2 regions of the Glutamicibacter soli genome follow, and region 2 is predicted to be linked to the other one. Evidence: riboswitches for the same ligand, from Rfam matches in the RefSeq annotation. Region 2 holds a riboswitch; the other holds the start of a gene.

Region 1 (9,113 bases), 760 kb from region 2:
CGCCGCCCTGTCACTGGCGCCGCTGCTGGTCTGGGCAGGCACCGGCCCGCAGATCCTCTCGGACCGAGCTTCGCAGATCTGCGTCAGCTGCCTGCAGGCAACCAACCCGTTCGCGTCCGCCCAGCTGCCTTGGGCCCCGCCGGCGTTGCTGACCATTTCTTTCTCGCTGCTGGCCTTGGCTGGCTTGATCGCCATCGGTTTGGTGCGCTTGGTCCGCACCGAGCGCAGCACCGAACAGTTATCTCGGGATCTACACGCCCAGGGAGAGTCCCGAACCATTGCCGGAGCCACGGTGCTCGTCGTCCCGGATTCCCGCCCGCTGGCCTTCACCTTTCCTGCACGCAGGGGTGGAATAGTCCTCTCCACGCAGACGTTGCATCAGCTCAACGAGAACGAACTTGCCGGGGTGCTTGCCCATGAAAAAGCGCACCTGTCCCAGCGGCACCATCTCACCAGCCAGATCCTCGAGGCATTGCCGCTGCTGGTACGTCGCATCCCACTGGTTTCAGCCACGCTTCAAAGCATTGCGGAACTGCAGGAGATCGCCGCTGACAACGCCGCCCAGCGTGAGGTCGACACCGCCACCTTGGCTTCGGCACTGCTGAAAATGGGTGGCGGTTCCGCTCCCTCCATGCCAGCTGAACGGCAAGGCGTGGCAGTGCTTAACGCTGCAGGATCCGGACGCATCCAGCAGCTAGTCGGCGCGCACGCTGGGAAGACGAATTTCCGGCCCGCGCTCGCACTGACGCTCTGCTTCGCGCTGCTCGGCGCCGCATGGCTGGCCATCTGCACCCCCTACCTCCAAGCACTGCTCCAAGGCTGCTGGTAGGCAACCTGTTCATATAAGGTTAACCGCCGCTCACAAGGACAATCGGGAAACGGCAGGTAGATTCAAAGCGCCTTGAATGGACAAGGTCTTAACTTAAACGGAACTTGTTTGAACAAGCCCCATTTCACGTTGTCACCGAGCTTGAAGTGGCTTCACTATGGTTTTGGCTCGCCGGGATGCCGGCGGTCAAATCCCCCATTTTCATAAAATCTGGAGAACATCACAGTGAAGTCATCCTCGCGCGTCCGTGCTGCAATCACCGCTTCGGTACTTGCCCTGGCAGTTGTCATTCCCACCGCGGCCACTGCCTCGCCTTCGCCTGCACCGGAGCCTGCCCCGGCGGCGGCAAAGAAGTCGACCCCGGTCTACGAAGGCCTGCCGTCGGGTGTCAACAAGAAGAAGACTCTCGTCATCGGCCTGGACGGCGCCGCCATGGCGCAGATCAACAAGAAGAACACCCCGAACATGGCCAAGCTGATCAGCGAAGGCATGGTTTCGGAATCGAACCTGTACGCGAACCCGATGGCCCCAACCGTCTCGGGTGCAGGCTGGTCCAGCATCGCCACCGGTGTCTGGCCCGACAAGCACAAGGTGCCGGACAATTCCTTCTCCAACCCGAACTACGACCAGTACCCGGATTACCTGACCCGCATCGAGAATGCCCGCGCCCAGAGCTCGACCCTCGTGGTCGGCACCTGGTCCCCGATTCCAGACAAGGTCTTCGCCAAGGGAGCGGACCTCAAGCTGCGCGGCGGCAATGATGCAGGCACCACCGCCAAGGCCGTGGACTATCTGTTGAACGGCAACCCGGACAGCACCTTCGTGCATCTGGACGAGATCGACGGCGCCGGGCACAGCAACGGCAGCGACTCGATCGCCTACACCCGAGGCCACAAGACCGCCGACCAGCAGATCGGCCAGATGCTCCAGGCCATCGAGCAGCGCAAGACCTATAACAAGGAAGACTGGGTCGTCATGGTCACCTCCGACCATGGCCACACCCCGGGTGGCGGCCACGGAGGCAGCAGCATCCGCGAGCGCGCGACCTTCGTCATTGCCAACGGCAAGCAGTTCAAGGCCGGCACCGAGCGCCACGATGTCAAGATCACCGACATCGCCCCTACCGTGCTGAAGCACCAGGGCGTGCGCGTCGAGGACGAGTGGAACCTCGACGGCAAGAACATCAACTCCATCGCCGCCGACGAGTTCGATACCCTGCGCCCGCACCTGAAGAAGGCCAAGGACGAGGCCAAGCTCAGCGCCCAGACCAAGGGCTGGACCACGACCGCACCGAGCGGTTGGACTATCGACAACTCTGCCATGCCCAAGGGCGGCGTGCGCGAGTGGCGCGGCTGGTCCTTCACCACCGACGAGTTCTGGACCAACACGGATCTGAACCAGGGCCGCGAAACCAGCGTCCACAACCGCAACGTCTTCGCCGTTGCCGACTCGGACGAGTGGGACGACAAGGCGCACGATCCCGGCCAGTTCGACTCCACCCTGATCAGTCCGGAGTACAAGGTCAAGGGCGGCCAGAGCGCCACCCTGAGCTTCGCTTCGAACTACAAGATCGACGGCCCGCAGTCCGGCGAAGTCTTCGTCAGCTTCGACGGGGGCGAGCCGGTATTGGTGAAGTCCTACGACAAGAACTACAACGGCGTGGAGAGCATCGCCATCGATGTTCCGAAGAAAGCGAAGAAAGCACAGGTCTCCTTCCGCTACACCGGCACCAATTCCGCATTCTGGTCCATCGACCAGGTCTCGCTGAAGAAGTAGCCAGCGGCCGCGAACGCATGGAACTAAGTGATAGTAAGGAATTTCCTTACTATCACTTAGCGGTTAAGTGATAGTAAGGTGGATCAGTAACTATCACTTAGGAAGTGCGAAACCATGGAGTCCAAAGAGAGCAACAGCTTCGTGGAGATTCCTGCGCTTGGCTCGGAAACACATCACTGGCGGCCGCAACAACCCCAAATCTTTTCAAATGCACAAGTCTCCAGGCAGACAGGCGAATACCAATCGGCAGTGGTTCCATCGATCGCCAACTGGTCACCCGATTTTTCATCATCCCTGATGTCCGAACTCGAGGAAGCAAACGATGCATTGCGTCTCTTCGATGCCTATACGTTCTTATTGCTGGGGCAAGAGAACCCTGCGCTCGCACCCATGTCGAGCATTCTCTTGCGCACGGAAAGTGCCTCCAGCAGCCAGATCGAGCAGCTTTCCACCTCCGCCCGGCAACTTGCGCTCTGGGAAATCAACGAAAGTGAAAAATCCAATGCTCGCACGGTAATCGGCAACGTACGCGCAATGGAAGCCGCATTACAGCTCTCGGAAGAACTCAACGTCACCAGCATCTTGTCCATGCATCACGAATTGTTGCGGCATCAAGACGACCTTGTCGAAGAAGCAGGAAAATTCCGGCAAGAACTCGTATGGATCGGTGGCAAAGATTCCGCCGGCCCCCGTGGCGCCAGCTATATCGCGCCCCAGCATGAACTGATCGCGGGGGCATTGGCTGATCTTGAAACGTTCATTCACCGTCAAGACCTGCCTGCCCTCATCCAGGTTGCCATCGCGCACGCCCATTTCGAGAGCATCCATCCCTTTGTCGACGGGAACGGCAGAACTGGACGGGCCCTTGCCCACGCAATGCTCCGCCATCGCAAGGTGACCACTCATTCGACCGCGCCCATTTCAGCAGGCATCCTGCGGGATACCACCGGTTATTTCGATGCACTCACCGCCTATCGGCAGGGAAACGCCTACGGAATCATCAAGATCTTCATCGATGCTTCGATCTACGCAGCGACAACGGGGCAAGTGCTGTTGCTGGCTCTGGCAGATGCATTGGAAGATTCACGCAGGCAGCTGGATGGACTCCGGTCGAATTCGACTGCGTTCAAGGTACTACCGCTGCTGATAGCGCAACCCGTCGTCAACGCCAGCTACTTGAAGAACGCCCTGAGCGTTACCGACGCAGTCGCTCATCGCGCCATCGCAACCTTGAGCGATCGCGGGGTCCTGAAAGAGAAGTCTGGTTTGCGCAGAAACCGCGTCTGGCAGCACGACCGAATCCTGAAGATTCTGGATGACTATGGGGCCACGATTCGCCGGGACTCGGTGCGCTAGGCGCAGGCACCCGCTCTGGCCAAGCACTCCGAGCAGGCTGGCTGACTGCCTGTAATTTTCGTACCCACTAGGAGACTTTCACTGCTAGGCTCTGCTCATGGATGCAGAATTACGTGCCTTTATGATGTCCTTCAACAAGCTGGCGGACCTCGCTGAAGAATTCCGCCAGAAGCCCAATGGTGCTCAGCTGGCACCCGTGTTGGAAAAACATCTGAAAGTTTCGCCTAGCTCGCTTCCGCTGATCACCGAGGCTTTCGGCTCCCACCGGCTCGCGGATGCGAATATCGTTCTCGACCGCATTGCCGGCAGTGATCCCTCCGCCAAGATCGTCGGTATCGCCGGGCAGCAAAGGTACCATGCGGATCTGGCCGATCTGCTGATGCCGGAGAACCACATGGGTATTGTGGGTGAGCCTTCCTACGCTTCACTTGCCGTGGGCCCGGACCAGCAGCGTCGATTCCTGACACTGGGAATCCACCTCTTCCATTACCACTCCAGCCCGCTGGCAGTTTTGATCCGGAAGGCCAATCCGGAGTACGGGAAGCCCGAAGCTGCATTGGAGATCCTGTCCCCCGACGAACAGGTGACCGACGCATTCCTCAAGGAATTTCGCAACGGGTTGCGCACCTCGAGCATCTTCAAGGGCCAGGTCATCTCGTTCAAGGGCAACGAGTACCAGGAATCGAACGCCGGAGTCGCCTTCCACCGGCGCGAACCCTTCCCGCGCGAACAGCTCGTGCTGCCCGACGGCCTGCGTGAACGCATTGAGGAACAAGTCCTCGGCGTCGGAACCCACCGCGATGTCCTGACTGCGCTCGGTGCGCATCTCAAACGCGGTGTCCTGCTCTACGGCCCGCCGGGCACCGGGAAAACCCACACCGTCAGGTATCTGGCCTCGGCGGCTGAAGACCACACTGTCATCCTGCTCAACGGCGATTCGTTGGCCTACATCTCCCAAGCCGCCGCCATGGCGCGGGCGCTGCAGCCATCGATCGTCGTACTGGAAGATTGTGACCTGATCGCCGAAGACCGCAGCTTCAGCCACGGCCCCCAGCCGCTGCTTTTCGAAGTCCTCGACACCATGGACGGCCTGGAACCGGACGCGGACGTCACCTTCCTGCTGACCACGAACCGCGTGGATTCCCTGGAGCGCGCCTTGGTGCAGCGCCCCGGGCGCATCGATCTTGCAGTGGAGATTCCACGCCCGGATCTCGAAGGACGTATTGCCCTGCTCGAACTATACGCAGCCAAGCTGAAGCCCAGCTCCGACACCGTGCAACAGCTTGCGCACCTTGTCGATGGAACGACTGCCTCGTTCACCAGGGAATTGGTTCGCCGATCCATCCTCAACGCGGCAGTCGCGAACCAGGCTCCGGGTGACGCCCATCTGCTCGAAGCCGCCGCGGAGCTTATGGGCGATGCGGCCACTCTCACGCGAAACTTCCTCGGGGGAACCAACGACCCGGATCTTGACGAGCCGGAAGAATTCAGCGAAGACGCATCCTTCGGATGGTTCCCCGGGGTGGCAGGGAGCTACGAAGCGCCCAGCGGATTTGGACAAGATCCGGAAGCTGAACAGGACGGCGGCAGCAAGGGGTTGTAGGCCGCGCCTTCCTCCTTGCCGGGGAGGAATATCCCCCTGCTGCGCCAGCGCACCGCATCGTTGCCGCTTGAAGGCGTTCCTGCCGTGGGGCGATTCAGTTGGTGATCCCTTGATGGAGCGGGTCACCGTAAATAAACTGCTGAAGCGCGGCAGATGGCCGGCCGAAGAGCAACCGTTGCGGAAACTCCGCCCATTCCTCCGGTTCCAGCTGCACAACATGCGCCGGGTAGCAGCGGTCCACCAGAACCGCCCCACCCCGCTCATCGCGTTGCAGTTCCTTGTAGAGCTGCCCTGCCCTCGGGTTGGGCGCCAAGATGCCCAGCCGTCTCATCCGATCTTCGAGGCGAAGCAGGTCCTCCGGACTCTTGCAACGCCGACGTGCGTGCGCTGCTGCTTCCCTGATTCCCAAACTGACGGCCCAATACAGTTCAGGTGTGAAGCCTGCGGCGATCCAGCGGAGGATGTAGTTCTGCAGGTGTTCCGGCGTCTCGCTGAGCTTGCCGCTGGCGAATTCCCCGCTGCGGGTTGCCTGCCGGTAAGCCGACTGCTCGACCGGACGTTCTCCGAAAAATGGGTAGTCCATGACCACGCTGTTCCACAGCCGTTCCTGCAGGGTGCCTTCTGGGTGATTGATCGAGAATTCTGGGTTCTGCATTGTTGTTCGCTCCTGCTCAGGGAGCCGGCCGAGCACCTATTGTGCCGGACTGGCCCACCGACTTACCCGGGACTTTTGTCCGGGTCGGTTCTTCCCCTGGGGCACCCCGCTCGATGAGGAGGGTTGCCGTGCGACCAGCCAGGTACTTTGCGTCGCAGCTCTTGAACTTGGAATCCAGCCTAACCCGCAGCTACCGACAGTATGGCCGCGGCGCCGGATACAGCAGATCCGGTGCCCATGCCTTCACAGGTACGGACACCGGATCAGCCATCGACTCTGGTGGACAAGTCCACCTTTGACTGCAGTTCGCTCGGTGCTAGCGGTCGACCTCGGTGCAGATGCAGAAGCGATTGCCCTGGGCGTCGGTGATGACGGTGAAGGACGGCACGGCATCGCCGTCGGAGTGGGCGCCAACTTCTTCCAGCTTCGTGAGCACCGGACCGCTTTCCGAATACGGAACCCACACGTCCAAGTGCAGCCGGTTCGTATTGGGAGTGTCGGTTTTCTGGAACCAGATCGCCGGGCCGCGACCGTGGGGATCGGCGATGCTGCCGTCCTCCAGCGACTTGTACCCAAGCCCGGCGGCCCATTGCTCCGCGATCTCCTGGGGCTTGTCGGTGTCGATGGCAATCTCCACTGCGCGGATCAGGTCGACGCGGGGTTTGGCCCTGAGGGCCGCGGCCCGCTCGGAGATCTTGCTGGCCAGCGCAATGTCGCGGGTGGTGACCTGGCCGCCGGCGTCATGGGAGGTGGTTGTCACGAACACGCGGTTGTAGCGCCAGTCCACGTCGGGGTGGTGGTTGTCCATCTCTGCGGCGCTTGCGATATCGCTGAAAAGCTCGATCGCGGCCGCGGAGGTCTTGGTCTCGAAAACCGCGGCAATGGCTCCGGGGATCTGGCGCCACTGCGGCATCCCCTGGAGGTATTCGTTGAGCTGGTCTTGGGCAATTACGTCCTGTGCAGGCATGCGTTTCTCCTTTCTCCGGCAACCTTCCCACCCGAGGGGGCGAAGTTCAATGGACCTGCGCAGACTGCCAGAAACAACGGACGGTTGCGGCGTACTGGATAACTGCTGTGAACATCCGTCTTCCGTGGAGAGCGGCACCGGCCGCGGCTAATCTCGGCAAATATGGGCACAAGGAGTTTTGATGACTAATATTCACAACGCCAAGGTCTCTGATTCAACGTTGGACGATGTCATTGACGAGACTGCTCACCGCACGCGACGCATCGTGAGCCGGATCATCATCCTCATCGTCGCAGCCATCGTCGCGGCCGCGGCGCTTGGAGCGTTCGATGTGGAATCCAGCACCGACCAGTCCGAGGACCGTATGCAAGTCCACGTGCGCCACCCGTTGGTGGCGCGGGCAGGCAATGAGGTCGAGCTGGAAATACTTGTCAGTTCCGACGAACCGCTGCCCGATACCTGTAAGCTGCGCCTCGCCGAGGACTACCTGTTGTTCTTCGAGGACTTGGCGGTCTTCCCGGACCCGGAATCGCAAAGTTCCGACGCGGCCGGTGCGGTGGAATTCGAGGTTGCTCCCCAACCCGGGGCCACGCAAATGCTGGTTCGCATCACAGGCCGGGCCTCTGACCAGTGGGACTTGCGCACCGACGGGAACCTCGAGGTCGAAGTCGGCGCTTCCACCGTCAACGTACCGTTCACCACCTGGAGGGTTCCCTAATGGAAATTGTCATTCGCGCCGCCATCGCCTTCGTGGTCCTGTGGCTGGTGACCCGTGCCGCAGGCCGTTCCACCCTGGGCGAGCTGAGCTCGTTCGAGTTGATCCTGTTCGTCGCCCTCGGGGACCTGGTGCAGCAGGGCATCACCATGGAAGACCGGTCGCTGACTGGAAGCCTATTGGCCGCGCTCACCATGATCGTCCTGGCAGTGGTCCTGTCCTATGCCAATATGCGCTGGCCCAGGATCGGAAAACTCACCCTGGGCCGGCCCATCGTGCTCGTGCGTGACGGCGTGATCGACCGGCGGGCATTGAGCGGGGAACGCATCGGCCTCGACGAGTTGAGCATGCTGGCACGCCATGCGGGGATCGAGGAATACAGCTCGATCAGGCTCGCCATCCTGGAGTCCAACGGAAAGGTCTCCTTCTTCACCAAGGAAGCAGAGGCCAAGCCATGAGCGTCAATACCGAAAGCAAGTTGAAGAAGGGCATCACCGGCCCCCTGCTGTACCTGTTCATCCTCGGCGACATCCTGGGAGCCGGCGTGTACGCGCTGGTGGGCGAGGTGGCCGCGGAAGCAGGCGGAGCCATTTGGGCCCCGTTGCTCGTCGCCTTGATTCTGGCGCTGCTCACGGCCACCTCCTATGCGGAGCTGGTCACGAAATATCCCAGGGCGGGCGGTGCGGCCATTTTCGCCGAGCGGGCCTTCAAAAAACCTGTGGTGTCCTTCCTTGTGGGCTTCTCCATGCTGGCGGCCGGCGTCACCAGTGCGGCGGGCTTGAGCATTGCATTTGCCGGGGACTATCTTTCGGTGTTCTTCGATGCACCCGCCATTCCTGTCGCAATAGCCTTCCTGGGTTTGGTCGCGCTATTGAATGCACGCGGCATCAAGGAATCGGTGCGGGCGAATGTCGGGATGACGGCAATCGAACTGTCGGGATTGCTGCTGGTGATCGTCGTGGCGGCCATATTCCTGGGCGACGGCAACGGGGACGCGTCACGTCTGGCCCAGTTCCCCGAAGACACCACGCCGGTTGCCGCGATCTTCGCGGGCTCGCTGTTGGCCTACTACTCTTTTGTCGGATTCGAGGTCTCCGCCAACGTCGCGGAGGAAGTCGTGGACGTGCCGCGGGTCTACCCCCGGGCGCTGTTCGCCGCACTGCTCACCGCCGGAGTGGTCTACTTAGCGCTTGGCGTGCTCACCTCGATCGC
Region 2 (9,113 bases):
GTACAAACCAGGCAATTTGGCGGAAATTATTTGTCGAACCTTGGCTCAAACGGGCCCAATTAGGGCTTTTCCATCTTTAGCGAGATCGACAGCAAGGTCAAACTTCACAAATCAGTCAGCGCTTCTATTCCACGGAATTACAATCGATGTTTCCCGTGACTAGAGGGATGCAGGCATCAAATGTGAGCTTCGTCGCCGGTTGAATTTGTCTAATTTATACCGCAATAAAGTTGGATATATTCGGATATTTTCGACAAAGGATTTTTGAAAGATTGCAGAAAACTTTTTCTCATGATCGTGAATTCAAGAAATTCACACCGCTCAAAGATGCCCCGCTACGCCCGAGAGCGGCGCCCGCCACCTCGAAGCGCGCAGTTCCGTGGCCACCACATGGATCAAGGAGAGTCGGGATCCCTGAAACCAATTACATCCATGGAGACGCATATATACATGTCAAGCGATATTCGAGAACATTCATCCCTTGTTCGGAAAAAAGTAACCCGCAACACACCAATTCTTATCTTGACTCATTCAAAATAAGTAGGCATGCTTGAGACATGACATCAAAGGCAGGGATCGAGCAGGTGCTGAAAGAGGCATCCATGCGGGTGACGCAACCTCGTGTTGCGGTACTCGCGGCGGTGACTGCGAACCCCCATGCCGACACCGAAACCATTATTTCGGCTGTGCATGAGGAGCATCCGCATGTGTCCCACCAGGCGGTATACGACTCGCTCAAGCTCTTCACGAGTCTGGGTGTTGTGCGGCAGATCCAGCCTCAGGGGCACATCGCCCGCTATGAGACCCGCGTTGACGACAATCACCACCATGTGGTGTGTCGCTCCTGCGGGCATTTGGCGGATGTCGATTGTTCGGTCGGGGCAGCTCCGTGTTTGCACGCCTCAGACGATCACGGCTTCCAGATAGATGAAGCCGAAGTGATCTACTGGGGCAAATGCCCGGATTGCCAAGCCTTGAACAGCTGAAAAGCACCCCTTAGTTCCCAAGCCCCGCCGGATGGGCTGAAAGCCTCCCGGCGGACGCTGCCCCAAAAACCCCTTAAACCGGAAGGAAGAGCATATGTCTGAGACGACAGCAGGTCAGTGCCCAGTAGTCGGCGCTGGCCGAGTGCACCCAACCCAGGGCAACGCCAACACCGAGTGGTGGCCGAGCAAGCTGAACCTGAAGATCCTGGCCAAGAACCAGCAGGTTTCGAACCCGCTGGACGAGGACTTCGACTACACCGAGGCCTTCAGCGCCCTCGACTTGGCGGCCGTCAAGGCCGATCTGGCTGAAATCATGACCCAGTCCCACGACTGGTGGCCAGCAGACTTCGGACACTACGGTCCGTTCTTCATCCGCATGGCATGGCACTCCGCCGGCACCTACCGCTCCCACGACGGCCGTGGCGGCGGCGGCGCAGGCCAGCAGCGCTTCGCGCCACTGAACTCGTGGCCGGACAACGTGTCGCTGGATAAGGCTCGCCGTCTGCTGTGGCCAGTGAAGAAGAAGTACGGCCAGGCCATCTCCTGGGCCGACCTGATCCTGCTTGCCGGCAACGTGGCTCTCGAAGACATGGGCTTCGAGACCTTCGGTTTCGGCGGCGGACGCAAGGACGTCTGGGAAGCTGACGACGACGTCTACTGGGGCCCGGAGAAGGTGTGGCTGGACAACGAGCGCTACACCGGCAAGCGTGACCTGGAAGCCCCGCTGGCTGCAGTCCAGATGGGTCTGATCTACGTCAACCCTGAGGGCCCGGACGGCAACCCGGATCCGCTGGCTTCGGCCATCGACATCCGCGAAACCTTCCGCCGCATGGGCATGAACGACGAAGAGACCGTAGCCCTGATCGCCGGCGGCCACACCTTCGGCAAGACCCACGGCGCCCACGCCGATGACAAGATCGGCCCGGATCCGGAAGCAGCCCCGCTGGAAATGCAGGGCCTGGGCTGGAAGAACGGCCACGGCACCGGCAAGGGCGCGGACACCGTGACTTCCGGCCTCGAGGTCACCTGGACCTACCACCCAACCCGTTGGGACAACGAGTTCTTCCACATCCTCTTCGCCTACGAGTGGGAGCTCTTCGAGTCCCCGGCAGGTGCCAAGCAATGGCGCCCGGTCAACGGCGGCGGCGCAGGCCTGGTCCAGCCGGCATTCGATACCCTGGAGCACCGCGAACCGCGCATGCTGACCAGCGACCTGGCTCTGCGCTTCGACCCGATCTACGGCCCGATCTCCAAGAACTTCAAGGAGAACCCGGACCAGTTCGCCGATGCCTTCGCCCGTGCCTGGTTCAAGCTGACCCACCGCGACATGGGCCCGAAGTCCCGCTACTTCGGCCCGGAGGTTCCGGCCGAGGATCTGCTCTGGCAGGATCCGCTGCCGGCAGCTCCTGAGGTCACCCTGGGTGCCAAGGAAATCGCCGAGCTGAAGTCCCTGATCAACGGCGCCGAACTGTCGGTGCAGCAGCTGGTCTCCACCGCGTGGAAGGCCGCAGCGACCTTCCGTTCCTCGGACAAGCGAGGCGGCGTCAACGGCGGCCGCATCCGCCTGGAGCCGCAGGTTTCGTGGTCGGTCAACCAGCCAGCGCAGCTGAAGCCGGTGATCGCCAAGCTCGAGGAAATCGTTGACCAGTTCAACGCCACCTCCGAGATCAAGGCTTCCTTCGCCGATGTCGTGGTCCTGGCCGGCAACGTGGGTGTCGAGCAGGCTGCCCTGGCCGCAGGCCAGCAGGTAGAAGTTCCGTTCACCCCGGGTCGTGTAGACGCCACCCAGGAGCAGACCGACGTCGAGCAGTTCGCCTGGCTGGAGCCGGTCGCCGACGGCTTCCGCAACTACGACTCGGGCTTCCTGGACCTGCCAAGCGAGTACCTGCTGATCGACCGCGCGAACCTGCTGGGCCTGTCGGCTCCGGAGATGACCGTGCTGCTCGGCGGCCTGCGCGTTATCGGCAATAACTGGGACGGCTCCAACCTGGGCGTCTTCACCGACACCCCGGGCGCACTGACCAACGACTTCTTCGCGAACCTGCTGGAGCTCGGCCTGGAGTGGACCCCGTCGGCAGACGAGCAGACCTACACCACCACCGACGGCCGTTGGACCGGCAGCCGCGTGGATCTGGTCTTCGGTTCCAACTCCGAGCTGCGCGCCCTCGCCGAGGTATACGCTTCGGACGATGCCAAGGAGAAGTTCGTCAAGGACTTCGCAGCGGCTTGGGCCAAGCTCATGGACGCAGACCGCTTCGAGCTGGCCCGCAAGAACTAGTTCCCTTGCGCTAGCTTCTAGCTGAGAAGCCGGTGGCCGCCGCCTTCCTTCGGGAAGGCGGCGGCCACCGGTCTCTTCATTTGCAGTTGCTGCCGGCACAGTGTTGGCGGCATGCTCAGAACAGGGTGGCTTCGCCGCCGCCGAATTCCGGGTTCTCCAGCTTCAGCAGCTGCGTTTTCACGCCCAGTCCCCCGAGGTAGCCGCCCAGCGAACCGTCCGTGCGCAGCACGCGGTGGCACGGAAGCACAATGGGCAGCGGGTTCGTGGCGCAGGCCGAGCCGACGGCCCGCACCGCCTTCGGCTTGCCGATGTGCTCGGCCACTTGGGCGTAGCTCTGGGTCTGCCCGTAGGCGATGCGGCCCAGCTCCAGTTGCACCTGCCGACGGAACTCGGTGGAAAGCCGCAGGTCCAGCGGCAGGCTGAACTCCTGCAGCGCGCCGGAGAAGTATTGGTCGAGCTGCCTGGCCGCGTCGTCGAGCGATCTGTCGTCCTTCAGGATCCGCGGGCCCACCTTGTGCGCCAGGACATCGAGGATGCGCTCATGCCCCTCGGTTTCAAAGGCCACCCGGACCAGCCCGGCCTCCGTGGAGGCCAGCAGCAGCCCTCCGATCGGGCTGTCGACAATGCGGTAGGAGATCTCGATCAACTGCTGGCGGCGGGCATCATGAACAAATTTTTTGTTCAATTCGGCCAGGATCCGCTCTTCGTCCTGCGTCGCCGGGAAGGCGGTAGTCCGTTCGCTCATGACAACTCCTCCAGCATCTGCGCGTGCTTCCAATGGGCACGCAGGTTCTTGATTCCGTCGCTGCCCGCGCGGCGGGCGGCCGCTTCGGAACCTGAAAGGATCTGCGAGATCTGCGCGTAGCTCAACCCGCCCAGGTACCGGTAGGCGAGCACGAAACGCTGCTTCTGAGGCAGCGCCTTGACCGCCTGCCACAGTTCTCCATCCATGATCCTGGCTTCGGGCCGTCCCGCCTGCCCGACTTCTGTCTCGGGCAGCACCTCGGCCAACACCTCGGACGGGTTCTTGCGCAGTTCGTCGATGGCCTTGCGATGGGCGATGGTGACCAGCCAGGCCTGCACGTTGGCATCATCCGGCAGATCCGGATAGGCCTTGAGCGCGGCTAGGAACGTTTCCGACCACGCATCCTGGGCGCGATGCTCATCCAGCAGGGCACGGCACACACGCAGCACGGCCAGCCCATGGTCCTGGACAATCCGTTCGAACGGTATCTGCATGGCTCTCCCGGCAGCTGCTTCCCCTTGCGGGCTCTCACCTTGTAAACGTACCGCAGGCGCCGTTTGTGAGGTCGGGAGCGAAAATTTTTTGCTCCGCGGCGCCAAGGCGCAATCGGAGAAGCCAGCTACAGGCGCACCGTGTCCAAGTCAGCGGCGATTTCTTCCAGCCGCTTCAGGTCGATGTCGATCACTTCGCCGTTCTCCACGCCCTGGGGCTGCCGGCTTCCGGCGAGCGCGTCGCGGATAGTGCGCATGGTCGCGCCGTGGCTGACGACCATGATCCTGCGCCCCGCGTGCTCCTGCACCAGCTGGAGCAGCGCAGGCAGCGCCCGGTCAAGGATCTGCTGGTGGGTTTCCAGTTCGTGCTGCACCTCGGCGGCTTCCAGATCGCTGACCTCGGCCATGATGCGCCCCTCCAGCGGGCCGAAACTGCGCTCGGTCAGGGTGTGCACCGCCGGTCCGGTCTCCGCCCCAAGCTGCTCGGCGATCAGCGCCGCAGTCTGTTGGGCGCGGGCCAGCGGGGAGGCCAGCAGCAGATCCCAGCCTTTGCCCTTCAGGAAGCGCCCCAGGCTGCGTGCTTGGTGGCGTCCGGTCTCGTTCAGCTCGATATCGGTGCGGCCCTGCAGGCGGCCAGCCAGGTTCCAGTCGGTCTGCCCATGTCGTACCAATGCCAGCGCGGTGTCCATGACTCGAGCATAAGCGCAGCGCAAAGGTATCGAAGAATCTGTGGCGAGGGAAGCAATACGCAACGTTACGACTCATAGTTGGGTCATTTTCGGTCATGTTGCGAAGATTGTTACAACCATCCCGAGCGGCCGAGAGATCTGGTTCGATGACGCCGCAGCAACCTGCCACAGCCGGTGGATACGGTGCTACCGCCAGAAACGATGGAGCTGCTTTCCGCCTACCCGGCGTTCAAGCGACATTGACCGGGATTCCTGCCTCGATGGCTTCCGTGTTCGGCACGGAGGCCAAGAACGTATCGACAAGGAGTCATAAGCCACCATGGCAGACCACAAGTTTGGATTCCGCACCCGCGCGCTGCACGCCGGAGGCACCCCCGATGCCGAGCACGGCGCCCGCGCGGTGCCGATCTACCAGAGCACCTCGTTCGTCTTCAAGGACGCCGACGATGCCGCGAACCTGTTCGCCCTGCAGAAGTACGGGAACATCTATTCGCGCATCGGCAACCCGACCGTTGCCGCGTTCGAGGAACGCATGGCCTCGCTGGAAGGCGGCCTCGGCGCGGTAGCCACCGGCTCCGGCATGGCCGCGGAGTTCGTCACCTTCGCCGCGCTGGCCCAGGCCGGCGACCACATCGTGGCCTCGGCCAAGCTCTACGGCGGCACCATTACGCAGCTGGACGTCTCGCTGCGCCGCTTCGGCATCGACACCACCTTCGTCGACTCCAACGACCCGGCCGATTTCGAGGCGGCGATCGGCGAGAACACCAAGGCCGTCTACACCGAGGTCGTGGCCAACCCTTCCGGAGACATCGCGGACCTGGCCGGACTGGCCGAGGTGGCGCACCGCCACGACATCCCGCTGGTGGTCGACTCCACGCTGACTCCGCCGTACATCCTGCGCCCGATCGAGCACGGCGCGGACATCGTGATCCACTCGGCCACCAAGTTCATCGGCGGCCACGGCACGACCCTGGGTGGCGTGGTCATCGAATCAGGCACCTTCAACTGGGGCAACGGCAAGTTCCCGACCATGACCGAGCCGGTGGCCAGCTACGGCAACGTCTCCTGGTGGGCCAACTTCGGCGAATACGGTTTCCTGACCAAGCTGCGCAGCGAGCAGCTGCGCGACTTCGGCCCGGCGCTGCCGGCGCAGTCGGCCTTCCAGCTGCTGCAGGGCTTGGAGACCCTGCCCCAGCGCATGGACAACCACCTTTCCAACGCCAAGCAGGTCGCCGCCTGGCTGGAAGCCGACGAGCGAGTCACCTACGTGAACTACGCGGGGCTGGAATCCCACCCGCAGCACGAGCAGGCAGCCAAGCTGCTGCCGATGGGCGTCGGCTCGGTCTTCAGCTTCGGCGTCAAGGGCGGCCGCGAGGCCGGCGCCAAGTTCATCGACGCGCTGCAGCTGGCAAGCCACCTGGCGAACATCGGCGACGCCCGCACCCTGGTGCTGCACCCCGCCTCAACCACCCACCAGCAGCTCAGCGCCGAACAGCTGGTCGCCGCCGGCGTTCCGGAAGACCTGATCCGCCTGTCGGTCGGCCTGGAGGACGTCGAGGACATCCTCTGGGACCTCGACCAGGCGCTGGCCGCCTCGCAGGAAGGCACGCTGGAGTCCGACTTCGCGGCACCGGCCTACGACGGAGCATCCTGCGCCGTTCCCGCCGCTTCGAAGGGAGCGAACTAATGAGCACCGCTGAACGCACCTGGCAGGGCCCGGGCGCCGCGCAGCGCCTGAACATCCTGCGCGACACCAAGACCATCGCGATTGTCGGCGCCTCGAACAAGCCCTCGCGGGCCAGCTACTTCGTGGCCACCTACCTGCTGTCCTCCTCGAAGTACAAGGTGTACTTCATCAACCCGGTGCTGGACGAGATCCTGGGCCAGCCGGTGTACAAGTCGCTGGCCGACCTGCCGGAGTCCCCGGACCTGGTCGAGGTGTTCCGCAAGCACGAGGACATCCCGGGCGTGCTGGACGAGGCGCTGGCGGTCGGGGCGAAGACCCTGTGGCTGCAGCTGGGCACCTGGCATGAAGAAGTGGCCCACCGTGCCGAGGCCGCGGGCCTGAACGTGGTCATGGACCGCTGCGTGAAGATCGAGCATGCCCGCTTCCACGGCGGGCTGCGCCTGGCCGGATTCAACACCGGCGTGATTTCCTCCAAGCGCCAGCTGCTGGCCTAGGGAATCTCCGGGACGAACACGGCGGTGCCGCCCTTCTGAATGAAGGGCGGCACCGCTGTGTTGTCTTTTTCGGCGCTACTTGACCAAGTAGCCGCGCAGGTCGTCCAGGATCTGGTTGGCGCCGGTCGGGCCCAGGCCCAGGAACCAGACGTCGTCGTTCACGCGGATGGCCTGGCCGTCCTTGACCGCCTGCATCTGGCCCCAGAGCGGACCTTCCACCGCGGCCTTCTCGCCGGTGGCTTCCGGGGTTCCGTAGGAGGTGTAGAACAGCCAGTCGGAGTCGGCATCCGCCAGGTTCTCCGCGGAGATTTCTGCGGCCAGGTCGTCGATGTCCTGGTTGTCCGGACGAGAGAATCCGGCGTCGGCCAGGATCACGCCGATCAGAGACTTGTTGGCATACAGGCGGATCTTCTCCGGCATGAAGCGCAGCAGCGAGATCTTCGGATCGCCCTCGACGTCCTCGTTCAGCGCGGTGGCCTTGGCCTGGTAGTCGTTCAGCACGGAAACCGCCTTGGTTTCCTCGCCCAGCGCCTCGCCGGCCAGCAGGAAGTTCTCCTTCCACGGGAAGCCCGGGCGGATGGAGAAGACGGTCGGGGCGATCTGGTTGAGCTGGCTGTACAGCTTGTCTGCGCGCAGCTGGGAGCCGATGATCAGATCCGGGTTCAGCGCGGCGATGGCCTCCAGGTTCAGCTCCTGGATGGTGCCCACGGTCTTGGCATCCTTGACCTCGTCGGCCAGGTAGCTCGGCACGGAGTTCGCGCCCTCGGTGGACGGGATGCCTACCGGGGTGACGCCCAGGGAGAGCACCGCGTCCAGCTCACCGGTATCCAGCACGACCACGCGCTGCGGTTTGGCCTGGATTTCGGTGGTGCCGTTGGCGTGGGTCACGGTGCGGGGGAACTGGCCGGCTTCGGCATCCGAGCCGAACTTGGCGGTTTCCTCATCCGCGGTCGTGAAGCTCTGGCCGCCTACGGCAACGTCCTTGTTACCGGCGTTGGAGTCCGAGGTGCTGGTGGCTGCGCCGCAGCCGGCGGTGACTGCAACCATGAGTGCAGCGGTGGCGCCGAGGATGGTGCGGCCCCACGAAGTACGAGTGTTCAAGAAATTCACAACGCCAATATACCGTATTCAGTTGCGCACCTTGATAGGTAAGCATCATCTACTGCCACATTCACGATAAGGTGTTCCAGTCACCATTCTCAGCGTGAAAGTGCGACCCCCACACCGTGAAGACCTTATCTCCACCCGATGATTTGCAACGTAGCAAGTCACCGAGCAAACATTTGTTGATTCTCGGGATGCTGGCGGTCCTGCTGGTCGCTCTGGCCACCGTGTCGCTGACCATCGGCTCAAAATCCCTGAGCCTGCAACAAATTTTTTCCGCGCTGGCAGATCCCGTGGAGTCCGTCGAGCGCAGCCTCATCCTGTCCTCGCGGCTGCCGCGCGCGCTGTTGGCAGTCTTCGCCGGCGCCGGGCTGGGTGTGGCAGGGTTGCTGGCCCAGTCGCTGACACGCAACCCGCTGGCCGAACCGGGCATCCTGGGTGTCAACGCCGGCGCCTCGCTGGCCATCGTGACCGCTGTCGGGTTCCTGGGCGTCTCGGGGTTCGCCGGCTATGTCCCCTTCGCCTTCCTCGGCGCCCTGCTCACCGCAGCGCTGGTCTACCTGATCGGCCGTCCCCGCGCGGGTTCCTCGGACCCGGTGCGCCTGGTGCTCTCGGGTGTAGCCATCGGCGCGATCTTCA

The links. A riboswitch is a leader RNA that binds a small molecule or an ion and turns the genes downstream of it on or off. The one in region 2 is predicted to bind S-adenosylmethionine.
Region 1: another riboswitch for S-adenosylmethionine. It lies ahead of ACTX90_RS15915 (hypothetical protein); the one in region 2 lies ahead of ACTX90_RS01325 (O-acetylhomoserine aminocarboxypropyltransferase/cysteine synthase family protein).

Annotation. Positions count from the first base shown of each region.
Region 1 covers NZ_CM125969.1:3,351,542-3,360,654, forward strand. The annotation lists gene ACTX90_RS15895 (M56 family metallopeptidase) at 1-829, shown strand, start outside; gene ACTX90_RS15900 (alkaline phosphatase family protein) at 1,055-2,605, shown strand; gene ACTX90_RS15905 (Fic family protein) at 2,720-3,961, shown strand; gene ACTX90_RS15910 (AAA family ATPase) at 4,059-5,564, shown strand; gene ACTX90_RS15915 (hypothetical protein) at 5,659-6,219, opposite strand; SAM riboswitch class IV at 6,273-6,386, opposite strand; gene ACTX90_RS15920 (4a-hydroxytetrahydrobiopterin dehydratase) at 6,536-7,186, opposite strand; gene ACTX90_RS15925 (hypothetical protein) at 7,368-7,904, shown strand; gene ACTX90_RS15930 (DUF421 domain-containing protein) at 7,904-8,359, shown strand; gene ACTX90_RS15935 (APC family permease) at 8,356-9,113, shown strand, end outside.
Region 2 covers NZ_CM125969.1:256,898-266,010, reverse strand. The annotation lists gene ACTX90_RS01350 (Fur family transcriptional regulator) at 558-986, shown strand; gene katG (catalase/peroxidase HPI) at 1,081-3,264, shown strand; gene ACTX90_RS01340 (methylated-DNA--[protein]-cysteine S-methyltransferase) at 3,380-4,009, opposite strand; gene ACTX90_RS01335 (RNA polymerase sigma factor) at 4,006-4,503, opposite strand; gene ACTX90_RS01330 (histidine phosphatase family protein) at 4,629-5,189, opposite strand; SAM riboswitch class I at 5,303-5,397, shown strand; gene ACTX90_RS01325 (O-acetylhomoserine aminocarboxypropyltransferase/cysteine synthase family protein) at 5,509-6,876, shown strand; gene ACTX90_RS01320 (CoA-binding protein) at 6,876-7,370, shown strand; gene ACTX90_RS01315 (ABC transporter substrate-binding protein) at 7,446-8,480, opposite strand; gene ACTX90_RS01310 (FecCD family ABC transporter permease) at 8,669-9,113, shown strand, end outside.